2 regions of the Caballeronia sp. LZ001 genome follow, and region 2 is predicted to be linked to the other one. Evidence: riboswitches for the same ligand, from Rfam matches in the RefSeq annotation. Region 2 holds a riboswitch; the other holds the start of a gene.

Region 1 (8,462 bases), 1.6 Mb from region 2:
AGCGCTTCCTACGCTGGTCGCCAGCACCTCGGGCAATACCTTGCCGTCGATACCGCCGATCGCGACGAGCGGCACACGTCCTTTCAGAAGCTTTACGTAGCGTGTAAGCCGCGCCAGGCCTTGCGGTTTGGTGGGCATGACTTTCGTCGTGGTGGGAAACACCGCGCCGAGCGCGAGATAGCTCGGCCGGAAGTGCAGCGCGCGAAGCATCTCGTAATAGCCGTGCGTCGAAAGTCCGAGGCGCAACCCGGCTTGCGCGATTGCCTGCAGATCGGCGGTTTCGACATCTTCCTGACCGAGATGCACGCCGTAAGCGCGTGCGGCGATCGCTTCGCGCCAGTGATCGTTGATGAAAAGCTGCGCCTGATGCCGCTGCCCCGCCACGACCGAACGCTCGATTTCGCCGTGAAGGTCCGCTGCGTCGGTGGTCTTGCGGCGCAACTGCGCCGTGCGCACGCCAAGGTCCAGCACGCGTTCGACCCAATTCGCGCTCGGCAAGACGGGGTAAAGACCGAGCTTGTCCGGGCAAGCGGGAAAAGCAGGTTCCGGCGCGGGTGGAAGATCGCCGACGCGCGGGAACGTGTCGAAGTCGCTTGGCCACGCGTCTTCTTTCTGTTCGTCGCCGGCGCGCCATGCCATTGCCAGGACGAGCGCATCGTGCGGTTCGAAATTGCAGTCGAGGAACGCCGCCAGCGCAGCCAGCCAGTCGTCGGAACGCTCGCCTTCGAGAACGTGGCGCGCGCCTGCATGCAGCAATATCACGCGATGTTCGTACGCTTCCAGCACCGTCGCATTGCCCGCGGCGTATGGCTCGTTGACGACGAGCAGATCCTGCGCACTTGGCGTATCCGGCACGGTCAGGCAGATGCGCCAGCGCGTTGGCGGCGCGGGCCACTCGCCGAGCCGCGCGCGGATACGTTCGGCGACTTCGGTCAACTCATCCGCCGGCGGCCAGAAAACTTCGTGTCCGAGCAAGCTCATGCAGCACCTCCGTCCTGATGCCAGAACGGCATGCCAACGACCGGCGTGCTGGCCTGCGCGCTGTCGCGCTCGGCCATCGGACCGGCGAGAAACGCCGTGCGCCCGGCTTCGACACCCAGGGCGAACGCGCGCGCCATCTGCGACGGAAAGGTCGCCTGCGACACGGCGGTGTTCAAGAGCACACCGTCGAAACCCCACTCCATCACCTGGCACGCATGCGAGGGCACGCCGAGGCCTGCATCGACGATCAGCGGCACGTCTGGCAGCCGCTCGCGCAACGTGCGCAGACCGTAGGGATTGGTCACGCCCTTGCCGGTGCCGATGGGCGCGCCCCAGGGCATCAACGCCTCGCAGCCGGCATCGAGCAGACGGCGGCCGATCACGAGATCCTCGGTGCAATAAGGCAGCACCTTGAAGCCGTCGCGCACGAGCTTGCCCGCCGCTTCGACGAGGCCGATCGGGTCGGGCTGCAACGTGTAGTCGTCGCCGATCAGTTCCAGCTTGATCCACGGCGTGTCGAAAACCTCGCGCGCCATGTAGGCGGTGGTCAGCACTTCATCGACGCTCTGGCAGCCCGCCGTGTTTGGCAGCAGCGCGACGCCGTGACGCTTGAGGACTTCGAAAAAACCGGCCTCGCCAGTCTCGGACTGACGGCGCAGCGCGACGGTCACCATGCCGGGCCGCGCGGCATCGATGGAATCCGAAAGCGATTGCAGCGACGGATAACGCGATGTGCCGAGCAGCACACGGCTCGGGAACGTCTGGCCGTAGAGCGTAAGACTATGGGCGGCGGTGTGTGAGGTCATGATTCGATCCTTCGGATTCGATAGATTCAGCCGCCCGCGACGGGCGACACGACGTCGAGCTTGTCGCCGGCTCGAAGCGTCTTCGTGCCGTGCTCGCCGCGCGCGACGAACTGTCCGTTGAGCGCGACCGCGAACGGCGGTTTGGCGCCGAATACGGCGAGCGCGTCGGTGACGGTGGCGGCATCGGTCAGACTGAATTCGCGCTGATTGATGTGGATGTTCATGGCTTTGACTTTCGATGACTAGAGCGCGGCCGCGATGGCCGGTTCGCTATGCAGAAGTTCGGACCAGCGCGCGCCGCCGCGATAATCCGCGAACGATGCGGCGTCCGCGACGGTTCCGCCCGCGATGGCTTGGGCGAGTGCGCAGGCGGCATCGGCGACTTCCGGCGCGATCATGAAGCCGTGCCGATACAGGCCGTTCACGCGCACGGTCCGCGCCCCGTCCCAGACGATGGCCGGCCGATGATCCGGCAGCGTCGGCCGGCACTGAGAATTGAGTTCGAGGATGCGCGCCTCGCCGAAACCCGGATGCACCGCGAATGCCGCACTCATCAGTTCCAGCGCCGAGCGCACGCTCACGGGCGACATGTCCTCGCCTTCGACTTCGGTCGCGCCGATCACGTAAAGATCGTCCTCTTTCGGCGCGATATACAGCGGATAACGCGGATGCAGCAGCCGCACCGGCCGCGACAACCCGATGCCCGGCGCATGCACGCGCGCCACTTCCCCGCGAATACCACGCAACGCGGGCCACGCCGTTTTGCCGCCCAGCCCACGGCAATCGATGATCCAGCGCGCGTCGGGCAGAGCATCGACCGGAGAATTCCAGTGCGTGCGCACGCCGCGCGCCCCAAGTCCGGCCGCGAGCGCTCGAAGCGCCTGACGATTGTCGAGTTGACCTTCGTGCGGCAGCAGCCAGCCTTGCGCGAAACGCGTGCCGAGCGCGGGTTCCGCTTGCGCGACTTCCGCGCCCGCGAGCTTGACGAAGCCGCCATCGAGCAAGCTTGCAGGCGCGTTGGCGCGCAACCTGCGTTCGAATAGCGGCGCTTCCGCGCGATCCGCGCCGTGCCAGACGACGAGCGTGCCGTTGCGCTGAAAGTAAACCGGCTCGGGCAAATCGGCGATGAGCCCCGGCCAGCGTTCCAGCGACGCCGCGCCGAGTTCGACGACGAGCGGCTCCGCACTCGTCGCCTCGGCGAGCGGCGCGAGCATCGCGGCGGCCACCCACGCAGCCGACTGCGTGCCCGCCTCGTCGCCGCGCTCGTATAGCGCGACGCCGTGGCCCGCGCCCGCGAGTTGCCACGCCACGAGCCGCCCGACGAGTCCTCCGCCGATGACGGCGAAGTCTGGCCGGCGCGCGGCGGGCTGATGGATCGTGTTCACTTTTCCGATGTCTCCTGTCGATCGAAACGAGGCTGGGCGCCGCTCCGGTCTTATCCACGACTGATAACGCCGTGCAGCAAACGCACGAACGCGAAGACAAAACTTGCAGAGGAGAGACCGGCCCGGCAGCGGCAGCGCAAACAACGCGCGCCAGGCGGAAAAGAAAGATGATGGAAGAACCTGGAGGAAAGGCGCGACGGCCGCGCGTTCTCCGGAAACTTCCCTCGCCGGTATTACCCGGATCGGGTGCAAAGGGTCTCTCTCAGCCTCGCCGCGCCAGCACACCGATAATTCGATGACATCGCGCGCGAAGCACCCCTGTTTCGTCGAAGATCATTAGACCATGAAAGCCAAAGCCGCTGCAAACCGGGATTCCCCGCCTTTGGTCGCCTCGGTCGGCACTCTGGCACAATGCCGCGAGCATGGTTCTCCGCATGGTTGTGCGAATGAGCACGGAATTAAGCGGCAGTTAAGGGAACCTCTGAACAATCTGCGGGACAGGAAAGAGGCTGCGCGTGTGAGTATCGCGGCGCGGTGCGTCCATTCGTAACTCGGACCGGCATATCATCAGGAAGGTCATGGCCAATTCTCAACCGGAAAACACGCAGCAACAAGCCGACACGGTCTCTGCGTGGAGCCTCATCAAGCCCTACTGGGTCTCGGAGGAGCGCGGCTTCGCATGGGGTCTGCTTGTTGCCATCATCGCGATCAACATGACGGTCGTATGGATCAACGTGCGGCTCAACAGCTGGAGCGCGGCGTTCTACAACGCGCTGCAGAACAAGAACGTCCACGACTTTCCGCACCTTCTGCTGGTCTTCACCGGCCTCGCCTTCGCGTACATTCTGCTCGCGGTTTATGGGAGGTATCTGCGGCAGATGCTCGGCTTCCGCTGGCGCCAGTGGCTGACCAACAAGTATCTCGAACAGTGGTTCGGCGACCGCGCTTTTTACCGCATAGAACGCGACCGTCTCGCCGATAACCCCGACCAGCGGATCAGCGACGACCTGCAATCCTTCGCGACCACCACGCTGTCTCTGTCGCTCGATCTGCTTTCCACGCTAGTCACGCTCGTCACGTTCATCACCATTTTGTGGACGCTCGCGGGCGCGCTGACCATCACGGCATTCGGCACGCCGCTTGTCATTCCCGGCTACATGGTCTGGGCGGCGGCGCTTTACGCGATCATCGGCTCGGTCATCATCCAGAAGGTTGGACATCCGCTGGTGTCGATCAACTACCAGCAACAGAAGGTCGAGGCCGATTTCCGCTTCGGGCTGATCCGCGTGCGCGAGAATGCCGAGCAGATCGCGTTTTACGATGGCATTGCCACCGAGACGGCCAACGCGAAGACCATTTTCCAGCGCATTCGCGACAACTGGTGGATGATCATGAAGTACACGAAGCGCATGACCTTCGTGCTCAGTTTCTACGGACAGATCGCCATCATCTTCCCGATCATGGTTGCCGCGCCGCGCTACTTCGCGGGCGCGTTCTCGTTCGGCGTCTTGATGCAGATTTCATCGGCGTTCGGCACGGTCAGCGATTCGTTCTCCTGGTTCATCAACAGTTACTCGACCTTGGTCGAATGGCGCGCCACGGTGAATCGTCTGCGCGAATTCAAGCGTGTGATGCGCTCGACGCATATCCGCGAGGAAACGTCGCCGGCAACGGCGCATGGCGGTATCAACCTGCATTACACGAGCACGAAAGCGCTGACGACCAAGGGGCTTGCGCTCGCACTGCCGAATGGCACGCCGCTTTCGCGCGTGGGCGATGTGACGATAGAACCGGGATCGCGCTGGCTGATAGTCGGGCCGTCGGGCGCGGGCAAGAGCACGCTGATGCGGGCGCTGGCGGGCCTTTGGCCGTTCGGCGACGGTAGTATCGACGCACCCGTCGACGCGAAGATGCTGTTTATCCCGCAAGTGAGCTATCTGCCGATCGGCACGCTGCGCGCGGCGTTGAGCTATCCGTCGCCGGGTGGCACCTTCACCGACGAGGAATCGCGCGAGGCGCTGCGTCTGTGCAATCTGGCCGAGTATGGCGACCGCCTGGAAGAAAGTGCGCACTGGGCGCGCAGCTTGTCGCCGGGCGAGCAACAGCGTCTTGCCGCCGCGCGCGTGCTGCTGCACAAGCCCGACTTCCTGTTCCTCGACGAAGCCACCAGCGCGCTCGATGCGGATAACGAACTGCATATCTACAACACGCTCGTCGAACGTTTGCCGAAGGCGGCGATTTTGAGCGTTGCGCACCGGGAGTCGGTGGCGCTGTTCCATGATTATCGGATCGAGATAGAGAGGACGATGGCGGAGGCTTGATTCCGTCTCTTGCTGAATGAAGAACCGCATCCGCGAGCAATTGTGGGTGCGGTTTTTTTTGGTGGCATAACCCCGCCAACAAAAAAGGGCGAACCCCAAAGGTCCGCCCTTTCGTCCCATCAACCCCGCTCTCTTATCGCGGCAATTCGCTACTGCCCATCAAATACGCGTCCACCGACCGCGCGCACTGACGCCCTTCGCGAATCGCCCACACCACGAGCGACTGACCGCGCCGCATATCGCCTGCGGTGAACACCTTGTCCACCGACGTGTAATACGCTTTGTCACCTTCGGTCGAGGCGCGCACGTTACCGCGCGCGTCCTTGTCGACGCCAAACGCATCCAGCACCGGCGAAGCTGGCTGCGTGAAGCCCATGGCGAGCAGCACGAGGTCGGCCTTCAGCTCGAACTCGCTGTTCGGCACTTCCTGCATCTTGCCGTTCTTCCACTCGACGCGCACCGCGATCAGCTTCTCGACCTTGCCGTTCTTGCCTTCGAAACGCTTCGTCGCAACCGACCAGTCACGCTCGCAACCCTCTTCATGCGACGACGACGTACGCAGCTTGATCGGCCAGTAGGGCCACACGAGCGGCTTGTTCTCTTCCTCGGGCGGCTGCGCGAGCAGTTCGAACTGCACCACGCCCTTCGCGCCATGCCGGTTCGAGGTGCCGACGCAATCCGAACCCGTGTCGCCACCGCCGATCACGACGACATGCTTGCCCTTCGCGACCAGTTGCTCCGCGAGCTTGTCGCCTGCGTTAACCTTGTTCTGCTGCGGCAGGAATTCCATCGCGTAATAGATGCCTTCCAGCTCGCGCCCCGGCACCGGCAGATCGCGCGGCGTTTCCGAACCGCCCGCCACCACGACCGCATCGAACTGTTCTTTCAGTTCGTCCGGCGTGATGGTTTCCTTGGCCGTATTGCCGATGTGCCCCGGCAGCGCGTCCTTGCCGATGAACACGTTGGTGCGGAACGACACGCCCTCCGCTTCCATCTGGCGCATGCGGCGGTCGATCAGCCACTTCTCCAGCTTGAAGTCGGGAATGCCATAACGCAGCAAACCACCAATGCGATCGTTCTTTTCGAACACAACCACGTCGTGACCGGCGCGTCCCAGTTGCTGCGCGACCGCGAGCCCGGCGGGACCGGAGCCGACCACCGCAACCTTCTTGCCGGTCTTGTGTTTGGGCGGCTGCGGCGTGACCCAGCCTTCGGTCCACGCCTTGTCGATGATCGCGTGCTCGATCGACTTGATGCCCACCGGATCGTCATTGATACCGAGCGTGCAAGCCGACTCGCACGGCGCCGGACAAATGCGTCCCGTGAACTCGGGGAAGTTGTTGGTCGAATGCAGCACTTCGATCGCGCTCTTCCAGTCCTGACGGAACACGAGATCGTTGAAGTCCGGAATGATGTTGTTCACCGGACAACCGTTGTTGCAAAACGGAATGCCGCAGTCCATGCAGCGCGCGCCCTGAACCTTGGCGTCTTCATCGGTCAGCGCGGCGACGAATTCCTTGTAATGCTTGACGCGGGTCAGCGGTGCTTCGTACGCCTCGTGGCGGCGTTCGAACTCGAGAAAACCGGTTGCCTTGCCCATGTGGTTCTCTTCTTTCTCTGTATTTGGTGAGGAACTCGCTCTCCGGCGTACCGGAGAGCTCTTCTATAGTGAGACCGCTCAGGCCGCGAGTGCGTCCTTTGCCTTCTTCGCGCCGATCTCGCCGAGCGCGCGCTTGTAGTCGGTCGGGAACACCTTCACGAACTGACGGCGCGACGCATCCCAGTTTTCGAGCAGCGCCTTGGCACGCGGCGATCCGGTGAACTGGAAGTGACGCTCGATCAAACCCTTGAGCAGCGCTTCGTCGGTCTTGCCGGCATGCCACAGCGCGCGATACACCGTGCGCTCCTGTTCGGCCTGTTGCAGCACCGGATCGAGGGCCACCATGGTCTTGTTGCACTTGGCGCCGAACGTGCCGTCCGGATCGAACACGAACGCGACGCCGCCCGACATGCCCGCCGCGAAGTTACGGCCCGTCTCGCCGAGCACGACCACCGTGCCGCCCGTCATGTATTCGCAGCCGTGATCGCCCGTGCCTTCGACGACTGCCGTCGCGCCCGAGTTACGCACGCAGAAGCGCTCGCCCGCGACGCCACGGAAGTACGACTCGCCTTCGATAGCGCCGTACATCACCGTGTTGCCGCAGATGATGTTCTCCTCGGACTTGCCACGGAAGTCGTTGGTCGGGCGAATGATGATGCGCCCGCCCGACATGCCCTTGCCGACATAGTCGTTACCGTCGCCGACGAGGTCGAGTGTCACGCCCTTGGCGAGGAACGCGCCGAAGCTCTGGCCCGCCGTGCCCTTCAACTGGATATGGATGGAGTCGTCGGGCAAACCGTCGTGGCCGTACTTCTTCGCGATCAACCCGGACAGCATGGCGCCGACCGTGCGGTTCACGTTGCGCACCGGCTGGATGAACGAAACGTGCTCGCCCTTCTCGATCGCCGCCTTCGACTTCTCGATCAACACGTGATCGAGCGCCTTGTCCAGACCGTGGTCCTGCACATCGACGTGCTTGCGCGCGACTTCCGCGCCCACCGGCACTTGATAGAACACGCGCGAAAAGTCGAGACCCTTCGCCTTCCAGTGCTCGACGCCCTTTTTCGTGTCGAGCAGTTCGGCGTGGCCGATCAGATCCTCGAACTTGCGAATACCCAGTTGCGCCATGATCTCGCGCACTTCTTCCGCAATGAAGAAGAAGAAGTTGACGACGTGTTCCGGCTGGCCAGTGAACTTTGCGCGCAGCACCGGATCTTGCGTCGCGACGCCGACCGGGCACGTATTCAGATGGCACTTGCGCATCATGATGCAGCCTTCGACGACGAGCGGCGCCGTCGCGAAGCCGAATTCATCCGCGCCGAGCAGCGCGCCGATCACGACATCGCGGCCGGTTTTCATCTGGCCGTCG
Region 2 (8,462 bases):
CGAACACGGCGCCGGCCGCGATGGAGTCGAGCGCGAGTCCAACCGGGAAGTGCCAGCCCACCATCGCGATGATCAACGCGACGATCAGTCCCGCAAGCGAAGCCTGCCACGCGGGACGGCGCGCCCAGCCGAGCATGACGAGTACGACGATGATAGGCAACGCGGCAACGATAAAGGAGAGCGCGAGCGAACCCGCGATAGGCTTGAGGATCTGATGGAACATCGGGTCTCCTGTGTCTCTATTCTTGGATGGATGCCGCGGTCTTCGCTGCTGGTTCGAGTGGTATCGAAGACTTTAAGCAACCGCATAACGCGCTCACTAAGAATAGGGCGAGGATGGCCCTCGTCAAGGCTTGAATATTGGCGTAAGGATGCCGGATGGAAGCGGAAAGGGACGTGACGCATCTGCTCCGTTCGGACGGTTGGTCACGCGTTTCGCGGGATGCGGCGCTCAGCTCTCGACGGTCGCTGGAGTAGCCGTCGTTCGTTGTGCCGCGCTGGATTCAAGACGCGATGCCGGCACTTGGCGAAACACCCAGAGCGCGAGCAGCCCAAGGGATGCGACCATCCACAGCAGGAAAAAAGCGAAGGCCATCATGTCCAATCCCCGAGAACGATAGGTAACGCTTGGGCTGCCACCCGCGCTGTCCGATAAGTAGGGATACCATTTAGCGATAATCGTGCCAAAGCACCGGCGTAATGCGCCAGGGCCTTGTCGGATAAGGAAAGTGACCGATCGTACAGAGCGGCAAGGCAAGCGAATTGCTTCTGCATTGCCGGAAAATGTTTCAGAGTTGTTACTTTTTTCGGTAATAGCGGCGCAGAATGCGACATCGACGCCGCATTCGAGCGTGGGGTTTCATTATTCAATGGCCATGGCCGCCACCGCCATGTCCACCGCCGCCTTGCCCACTGCCACCGCCGCCGTGCCATCCGCCGCCACCGCCGTGCCATCCACCGCCGCCGCCATGCCATCCGCCGCCATAGCCGCGTCCCCAGCAACATCCGCCGCCGCCCCAGTAGCCGAAGCCGATCGACACCGACGGATAACCGTAGCCGTAGTAACCGGGGTAAGCAGCATATGCGGGATAAGCGGCGTAAGCGGGATAAGGTGCGTACGCGTAAGGATAGGGATAAGCCGGCGCATACGGCGTGCTCGTATAGATCGTCGAGTAGTCGACTGTCGGCGCGGCCACTGCGTACTGAGCTTGCGACGGCGCGTTCGCGGCACTGACGCCCGAAGCACCTTGCGCCGGTAACGCGAACTCACGTTGCGTGTAGGCAGCGGGAACCGGCGGATAGTAATAAGCAGGGTAGTCGGGATACGGCAGGTAGCATCCGCCGAGAAGCAATCCGGCAGCAAGCGAAACGGCCGCTGCCCTGTAACCGAAGATGATGCGCGGGGAAATCATGATGCTGCTCCTTGCTTGCGGCTTGCCGGACTCTACCTATGCGATTGCGAGGAAGGGTCCGTTAAGAAGGAGCTTACTCGATCGTTGCGGCGTGCGCGTCGCGCGTCCGCTAACAAGCCTCGGCGTGTATCAATCCTGAAACAGCCCTCGATCGAAGCGGCGGCAAGCATCACTGCTTGCCGCATGAGATGACTGTGGATCGCCCACTTACTTCCCGACTTGATTGCCGATAACCCCGCCTACTGCCGCGCCCCCCAGCGTCGATAACGCGCTTCCGCCGATCACGGCCCCACCCGCGGCGCCAACACCAGCGCCAACGGCCGTATCGCGTTGACGCGTCGTCATGTTGTCGCAGGCCGTGAGTCCGGCGAGAAGGGAAACGACCACTGCTGCGGCGCCGATTTGTTTGATGATTTTCATGTCGACTCTCCAGAACGATTGATCAATGAAACGGCCGCGGCTTTGCCCACGCGTCCTGCCGTTCGATCACGATCTGGCTTTCATCGACGGACGCCGCAACGTTTTTTTCGCCGGTTCGTTCGTTTATCAGCAGGAAAGATGCCCGAAACGGTGCACGCGCGCGCCATGCAAAAACGGTCTGCAAGGAAGCACAGGCCGTTGCGTACAGTCAGCGTTTGCTTCAGGTCGGCTGATAAATCTCCGCGCCCTTCCTCACGAACTCGATGGCCTTGGTCTGCATGCCCTTGGCGAGCGCATCGCTTTCGGAGACGCCTTGCTTGGCCGCGAAGTCGCGCACGTCCTGCGTGATCTTCATCGAGCAGAAGTGCGGGCCGCACATTGAGCAGAAATGCGCGACCTTGGCGGAATCCTTCGGCAAGGTTTCGTCGTGAAACTCGCGCGCCTTGTCGGGATCGAGGCCGAGGTTGAACTGGTCTTCCCAGCGAAACTCGAAGCGTGCCTTGGATAGCGCGTTGTCGCGCACCTGCGCGCCCGGATGACCCTTCGCCAGATCGGCCGCGTGCGCCGCGAGCTTGTAAGTGATGATGCCGGTCTTGACGTCGTCCTTGTTCGGAAGTCCGAGATGCTCCTTCGGCGTGACGTAGCAAAGCATGGCGGTGCCGAACCAGCCGATCATCGCCGCGCCGATGCCCGAGGTGATGTGATCGTATCCCGGCGCGATGTCGGTGGTGAGCGGCCCGAGCGTGTAGAAGGGCGCCTCGTCGCACCATTCCAGTTGCAGGTCCATGTTCTCCTTGATGAGCTGCATCGGCACATGGCCGGGGCCTTCGATCATCACTTGCACGTCGTGCTTCCACGCGATCTGCGTGAGTTCGCCGAGCGTCTTCAGTTCACCGAGCTGGGCTTCGTCGTTCGCGTCGTAGATGGAGCCGGGACGCAGGCCGTCGCCGAGCGAGAACGAGACGTCGTACTGCTTCATGATCTCGCAGATGTCTTCGAAGTGCTCGTAGATGAAGCTTTCCCGATGATGCGCGAGACACCATTTCGCCATGATCGAGCCGCCGCGCGAGACGATACCCGTCATGCGGTTGGCCGTCAGCGGCACGTATTGCAGGCGCACGCCCGCGTGAATGGTGAAGTAATCGACGCCTTGCTCGGCTTGCTCGACGAGCGTGTCGCGAAAGATTTCCCAAGTCAGGTCTTCGGCCTTGCCGTTGACCTTCTCGAGCGCCTGATAGATCGGCACCGTGCCGATCGGCACCGGCGAATTGCGGATGATCCACTCGCGCGTCTCGTGAATATGCTTGCCCGTGGACAAGTCCATCACCGTGTCGCCGCCCCAGCGGATCGCCCAGGTCATCTTGTCGACTTCCTCGCCGATCGACGAACTCACCGCCGAATTGCCGATGTTCGCGTTGATCTTCACGAGGAAGTTGCGCCCGATGATCATCGGCTCGCTTTCCGGGTGATTGATGTTCGCGGGGATGATCGCGCGGCCGCGCGCCACTTCATCGCGTACGAACTCGGGCGTGATGGCCTTCAGGGCGTCCTTGTCGAACGGCACCGCGCCGAACGACTGGCCGGGATGCTGACGGCCCATCATCGCGGCGAGTTTTTCGCCGTTCGGACCGCTCGTCTTGAGGCTTTCGAGGTATTCGGCGCGGCGCTGATTCTCGCGAATGGCGATGTATTCCATCTCCGGCGTGACGATGCCCTGCCGCGCGTAATGCATCTGCGACACGTTCTTGCCGGGCGTCGCGCGTCGCGGATGACGATGCAGATCCGGGAAGCGCAGCTCGGCCGTTTTCGGATCGGCGGCGCGCTCGCGGCCGAATTCGCTCGAAAGACCCGCGAGTTCCTCGGTGTCGCCGCGCGCTTCGATCCAGCCGGCGCGCAACGCGGGCAAACCGGAGCGGATGTCGATCTTCGCGTCCGGATCGGAGTAGGGGCCGGACGTGTCGTACACGTACACCGGCGGATTCTTTTCGCCGCCGAAACTGTCGGGCGTGTCGGACTGCGTGATCTCGCGCATCGGCACGCGGATGTCGGGCGTCGAACCCGTCACGTAGACCTTGCGCGAGTTGGGCAGCGGCGCGATGGCGGCTGCATCGACGACGGCGTTTTCGGACAGGAACTTGGGATTCGCATTCATGTGCTGTTTCTCCTTTTCAGTCGCAGGGACGGTAATTGACAGCGAGCACGCGGGCGATCGAATGAACGACGAACAAACGAACGCCGGCGAGCTCGGCTGATTCAGGAGCTAGACAGGGAGGAACGAGATGGAAAGGTGCGGGCCCGAGAAGACGTGGCGCGTGAGAGAGATACCGTGCGCCGAGGCCCGAACGCTTCCCTGCGCTGGCATTATCCAGATCAGGTTCAAAGGGTATTTCTCACCCACATTGCACGGGCCATTCAGTCGACGCAGCCGGACGAATCGCGATGTGCAACGCAGGACCCCCGCGTTAGCAGGCGTCACCATACATCGTGGCGTGGCATCTTGGCAACCGTTCGCGAAGTTTGCGCTGAAGCGCAGGCGCTTACTGCATAATGGCGAGCGCGCGATTTTCGGTACTTACCCGGATGTCGTCAGCAGTCGCCCCGCCTGTCGCTTCCGCACTTCTTTCGCTCCGTCATGCCGTCCATCGTCAGTCCCGCCTCGTTCGTCACCTGGCGCGCGCGTTCTTCAAGCTCATGCCCCGTTCGGTCGATTGGCGGCAGTCCCCATTGCAAGTCTCTTGCCCCGATCCGGGCGCGCTTCGCGGAGTAATGCATGTCTGCCGTACCTCCGCGTCTGCCGCTCGGTTTTCCCGACCGCTTTCCGTTTCGCGCTCCTCGCAGCCTCAAGGGACGCGTCGCGCTCGCGCTGGCCGTCGTTTATCTCGTGTGGGGATCGACGTATCTCGGCATTCACCTGGCGCTCGAATCGTTTCCGCCGCTCATGCTTGGCGGCCTGCGTAACCTGTGCGCTGGCGTCGGTCTCTTCGTGATCGCCGTGCATCGCAAGGCGGTGTGGCCGACGGCGCGTGAAGTACGGAATGCAGCGATCGTCGGGACTTTGCTCGAAGGTTTGTCGAGCGGGATGATGGCTTACGGCATGCGCACGGTGGGAACCGGCACGGCTGCCGTGATGGTGGCTACCGTGCCGCTCTTCGCGACGATCTTCACCGCGCTTGCCGGGCGCAGTGTGGCGAAGGGCGAATGGTTTGCGGTGGCGCTGGGTCTCATGGGTATCGTGTTGCTCAATCATGGCGATCCCTCGCCGAGCTCGACCGTCGGCACGCTTGCCATCTTGTGCGCGGCAATTTTTTGGGCGGGCGGGGCGCATTTGGCAAGCCGTCTCTCGCAGCCTTCCGATCTGCTGATGTCGACTGCGTTGCAGATCGGGCTTGGCGGGCTTATCGCGACTGTCATCGCGTTCGTGTCAGGCGAGCGCCTTGGCCAAGTGAGCATGGGCGCGGGGTTTTCATTCTTGTATCTCGTCGTGATTGGTTCGATGGCCGCGTATGTCGCTTATAACTTTCTCATTCGGAACACGAGCACGATTGTCGCGACGAGTTGTCTTTACGTGAATCCGGTCGTCGCGGTTTCATTGGGCGCTTTGTTGCTTGGGGAAATCATCACGCAGTGGACGGTTGTTGCCACGGTCGTGATTTTGATGAGCGTTGCGTTGTCGTTTTGGTTTGATTATCGGCGGCGGGGGTTGATTTGAGCTGCGCGCCTTCCGCCTTTCCTTTTGTAAAAATCTCCTCCGCGCGCTGCATTCGCTCGTATCCGGCGCCGCTTTAGTCGGCCTTCCAGCTCGGCCCGAGCAATTCCTCTAACGAATAACAAAGCCTTGCGGCGCAAGGCTCGCCGTCATATCGGCCGCCTCTGCGCACCGATGCAGGGCATGCGCATTGCTCAATGCCGTCACCCTCGAACGACAGTTTCATCGGCATGACACGAAAGCCTGTCGTTCAAGGGAATAGAAGCAAAAGAGAGAAGGGGTCTTCCGAGGCGCGCCGGGCAATACGCATGATCACTTAAGCATGATGCTCGCAGCGCGGACCGGACAACAAAATCAATGACTAAAGCTAAGGAAGGTGGAAACATGAAGCTCATCCGCACAGTCACCGCGCTTGCCGCCGTCGCCTCGATCCTGTCCGCTTGTGGCGGCTCCGACGACGTAGGCAAGGAACTCGGACTCACGAATCCAGAAGTCCACTTCATCCACGCGATCCCGAGTGCCCCCAACGTCGACTTTTACGACAACGGCAAGGTGCTGCAAGCGAATCTCGGCTACCAGACGGTGACGAACTTCGCAAACATCGATACGGGCCAGCAGAACTTCTCCTACGCCGCCGTCAATACGACGACGCAACTCGCGACCGACACGAGCATCTCGAATGCCGCCAAGGGTCACGAGTACACGGTGATCGCGCTGCCTGACGCGGGTTTCCTGCCGTCCATTGCCGTGATCGACGATCCGTTCGACAAGGGTCTGCTCTCGAACAGCGCGCGGGTGCGCGGCTTCAATGCGTCGGCGAATGCGCAGACTCTCGATCTGTATCTGGTCGCACCGGGGACGAACATCGCGACCGTCAATCCGACGATGGCGGGCGTCGGCTTCAAGAACGCCGTGCCGGCAACGACGCAAGACTCGCTCTACGTCAACGGCGGGACGTATCAGCTGGTCGCGACGCTGCCGGGTTCGAAGACGCCGGTGTATGCGTCGGCACCGTTCAATCTGAGCAACAACGCCGATTGGCTCGTGACGACGCTGCCTTCAGGCAACGCGCTGTCGCAAGTGATCCCGAACAAGATTCGCGTGCTCGTTGCGCAGGGCGGCAATACCACGACGCCTGCAATCGAGCTGCCGGACACGCTGTAGGTTGAAGCGCCCGGGTAACAGGGCGCAGACATCGACGAACCCCACGCTGCCGCACGCGTGGGGTTTTTTCGTTCGAAGAGGAGCGGGTTTATGACCTTCGCAGACATCCGGCCGCCTAACTACGTGCGAACGTCGCCGATCACGCGAGGCAAGCAAGCCTCAGGTGCCACGCATCCACGCTCTTTCACGTACTAAAGACAAACGAAAAAAATCCCGCCAAAAACATGACGGGACGACAGAAAATCAGCACGAAACATCAACGCGATGAGCGCCTGGCTCACCGCGCCGCGGCCAATTTACTTATGCTCTTCGGCCGAATTCGAAATAGCCTGACCGCCCTTCGAGATATCCTGGCCCGCGCCCGACATGGTATTGCAGCCCGCGAGCGCGGCGGTGCCGGCGATCAGCAGCAAAGCGATGATTCGAGTCATGTGTGTTCCCCTTGAATTAGAAACTCGGGTAGCCCTTCGAGGCTTCCGTTGTGATCAATCATAAAAAAGCGGCGTAGTCGACGCTGTAGGCGCGCACGGGTTTTTGGTGTCGGCCGTCTCTGCTATTGGCGTAAGTATCGTCCTACGTAATCAAGCAAGCGGAACGGCCGCCGGCGTGCTTGCATCGATGAACGCACCCGCGCTGCGCTCGCGTGGCATCGACACGCTGATGCGCGTGCCATGCGGCGCCACGCGTTCGATCTCGAAGCGCCCGCCGCGCGCCGACACGCGCTGACGCATGCCGACCAGGCCGTGCGTCTGCGTGCGCTTCAAATCCTGCGGACGTATGCCGATGCCGTCATCCGCGATAGCGAGCGCAACGTCGTCACCATCGAGCGCGAGCGCGATTTCGATGCGGTTCGCGCGCGCGTATTTCGCCGCGTTCGTGAGCGTCTCCTGCGCCACCCGAAAGAGCGCGATCTCGATAGCCTCGCCGAGCTTTACATCGTCGCCGGGAAGATCGAATTCGACGCTCCAGCCGTTGCGTTGCGCGGCTTCATCGGCGAGCGAGCGCAGCGCGGTCACGAGACCGAAGTTGGCAAGCACGGTCGGCCGCATGTCTTCGATAATCCGCCGCTTGAGCGCAATTCCCTGGTCCAGATTGCCGATGGCGCGCGCGAGCTTGTCGGACATGGCGGGTTCGCTCGTCCTGAGCTTGCCGCGCACCCACGCGACATCCATCTTGCTCGCGGTAAGAATGGAGCCGAGTTCGTCGTGCAGTTCGCGCGCAAGTTCGGTCTTTTCGTTTTCGCTCACGGATTGCAAATGCCACGCGAGCGCTTCGAGCTGACGCGTGCGTTCGAACACGAGCCGGTCGAGTTCCTCCTGCTGCGTAATGAGCTTCTTCTGCACGCGGTCCTGCTTGTCCAACTGGATACCGAGATTGCGGAACAGCAGCAGGAACAGGACGATGTTGAGCGCGCACAACGCGCCGACGCACAGCGTGGAAATGCGCTGATCGGCGCGGCTTGCATCGAGCGCGTGCTGCGCGCGTTGCTCTTCGTTCAGCCGCAGGAGGGCGAGCGCGGCATCGAGCGTGGCGCTGGTGTCGGGCGACGGCGTCGCTACGACGCGTGCGCGCATTTCCGCATCCGCGGGCGTCTTCGACAGATCGGCGAGATGCGCCTCGCCTTGCGCGATGTTCTCGTCGGCGGCCGCGCGAATCTGCGCGAAGCTCGCAAGCGCGGCGTCATCGCCGATGCGGCGGTAATAGCTATCGAGCGATGTCAACGCGCGGCGCACGCGCCCGGCCGTTTGCGCGAAGTGGCT

What was found. Region 2 has a riboswitch for thiamine pyrophosphate ahead of thiC (phosphomethylpyrimidine synthase ThiC). Riboswitches for the same ligand answer to the same signal wherever they lie in the genome.
Region 1: it holds a riboswitch for thiamine pyrophosphate, as region 2 does, so the genes downstream of both, P9292_RS28055 (FAD-dependent oxidoreductase) here and thiC (phosphomethylpyrimidine synthase ThiC) in region 2, are expected to answer to the same signal.

The regions. Positions count from the first base shown of each region.
Region 1 covers NZ_JARTVX010000004.1:3,648,087-3,656,548, reverse strand. The annotation lists gene thiE (thiamine phosphate synthase) at 1-981, opposite strand, end outside; gene P9292_RS28065 (thiazole synthase) at 978-1,787, opposite strand; gene thiS (sulfur carrier protein ThiS) at 1,814-2,011, opposite strand; gene P9292_RS28055 (FAD-dependent oxidoreductase) at 2,030-3,172, opposite strand; TPP riboswitch at 3,375-3,502, opposite strand; gene P9292_RS28050 (ABC transporter ATP-binding protein/permease) at 3,751-5,493, shown strand; gene P9292_RS28045 (glutamate synthase subunit beta) at 5,627-7,093, opposite strand; gene P9292_RS28040 (glutamate synthase-related protein) at 7,172-8,462, opposite strand, start outside.
Region 2 covers NZ_JARTVX010000004.1:2,007,054-2,015,515, reverse strand. The annotation lists gene P9292_RS20245 (L-lactate permease) at 1-223, opposite strand, end outside; gene P9292_RS20240 (hypothetical protein) at 452-598, opposite strand; gene P9292_RS20235 (hypothetical protein) at 867-1,412, opposite strand; gene P9292_RS20230 (glycine zipper domain-containing protein) at 1,620-1,832, opposite strand; gene thiC (phosphomethylpyrimidine synthase ThiC) at 2,053-3,984, opposite strand; TPP riboswitch at 4,162-4,301, opposite strand; gene P9292_RS20220 (EamA family transporter) at 4,603-5,541, shown strand; gene P9292_RS20215 (DUF4397 domain-containing protein) at 5,923-6,702, shown strand; gene P9292_RS20210 (entericidin A/B family lipoprotein) at 6,999-7,133, opposite strand; gene P9292_RS20205 (sensor histidine kinase) at 7,284-8,462, opposite strand, start outside.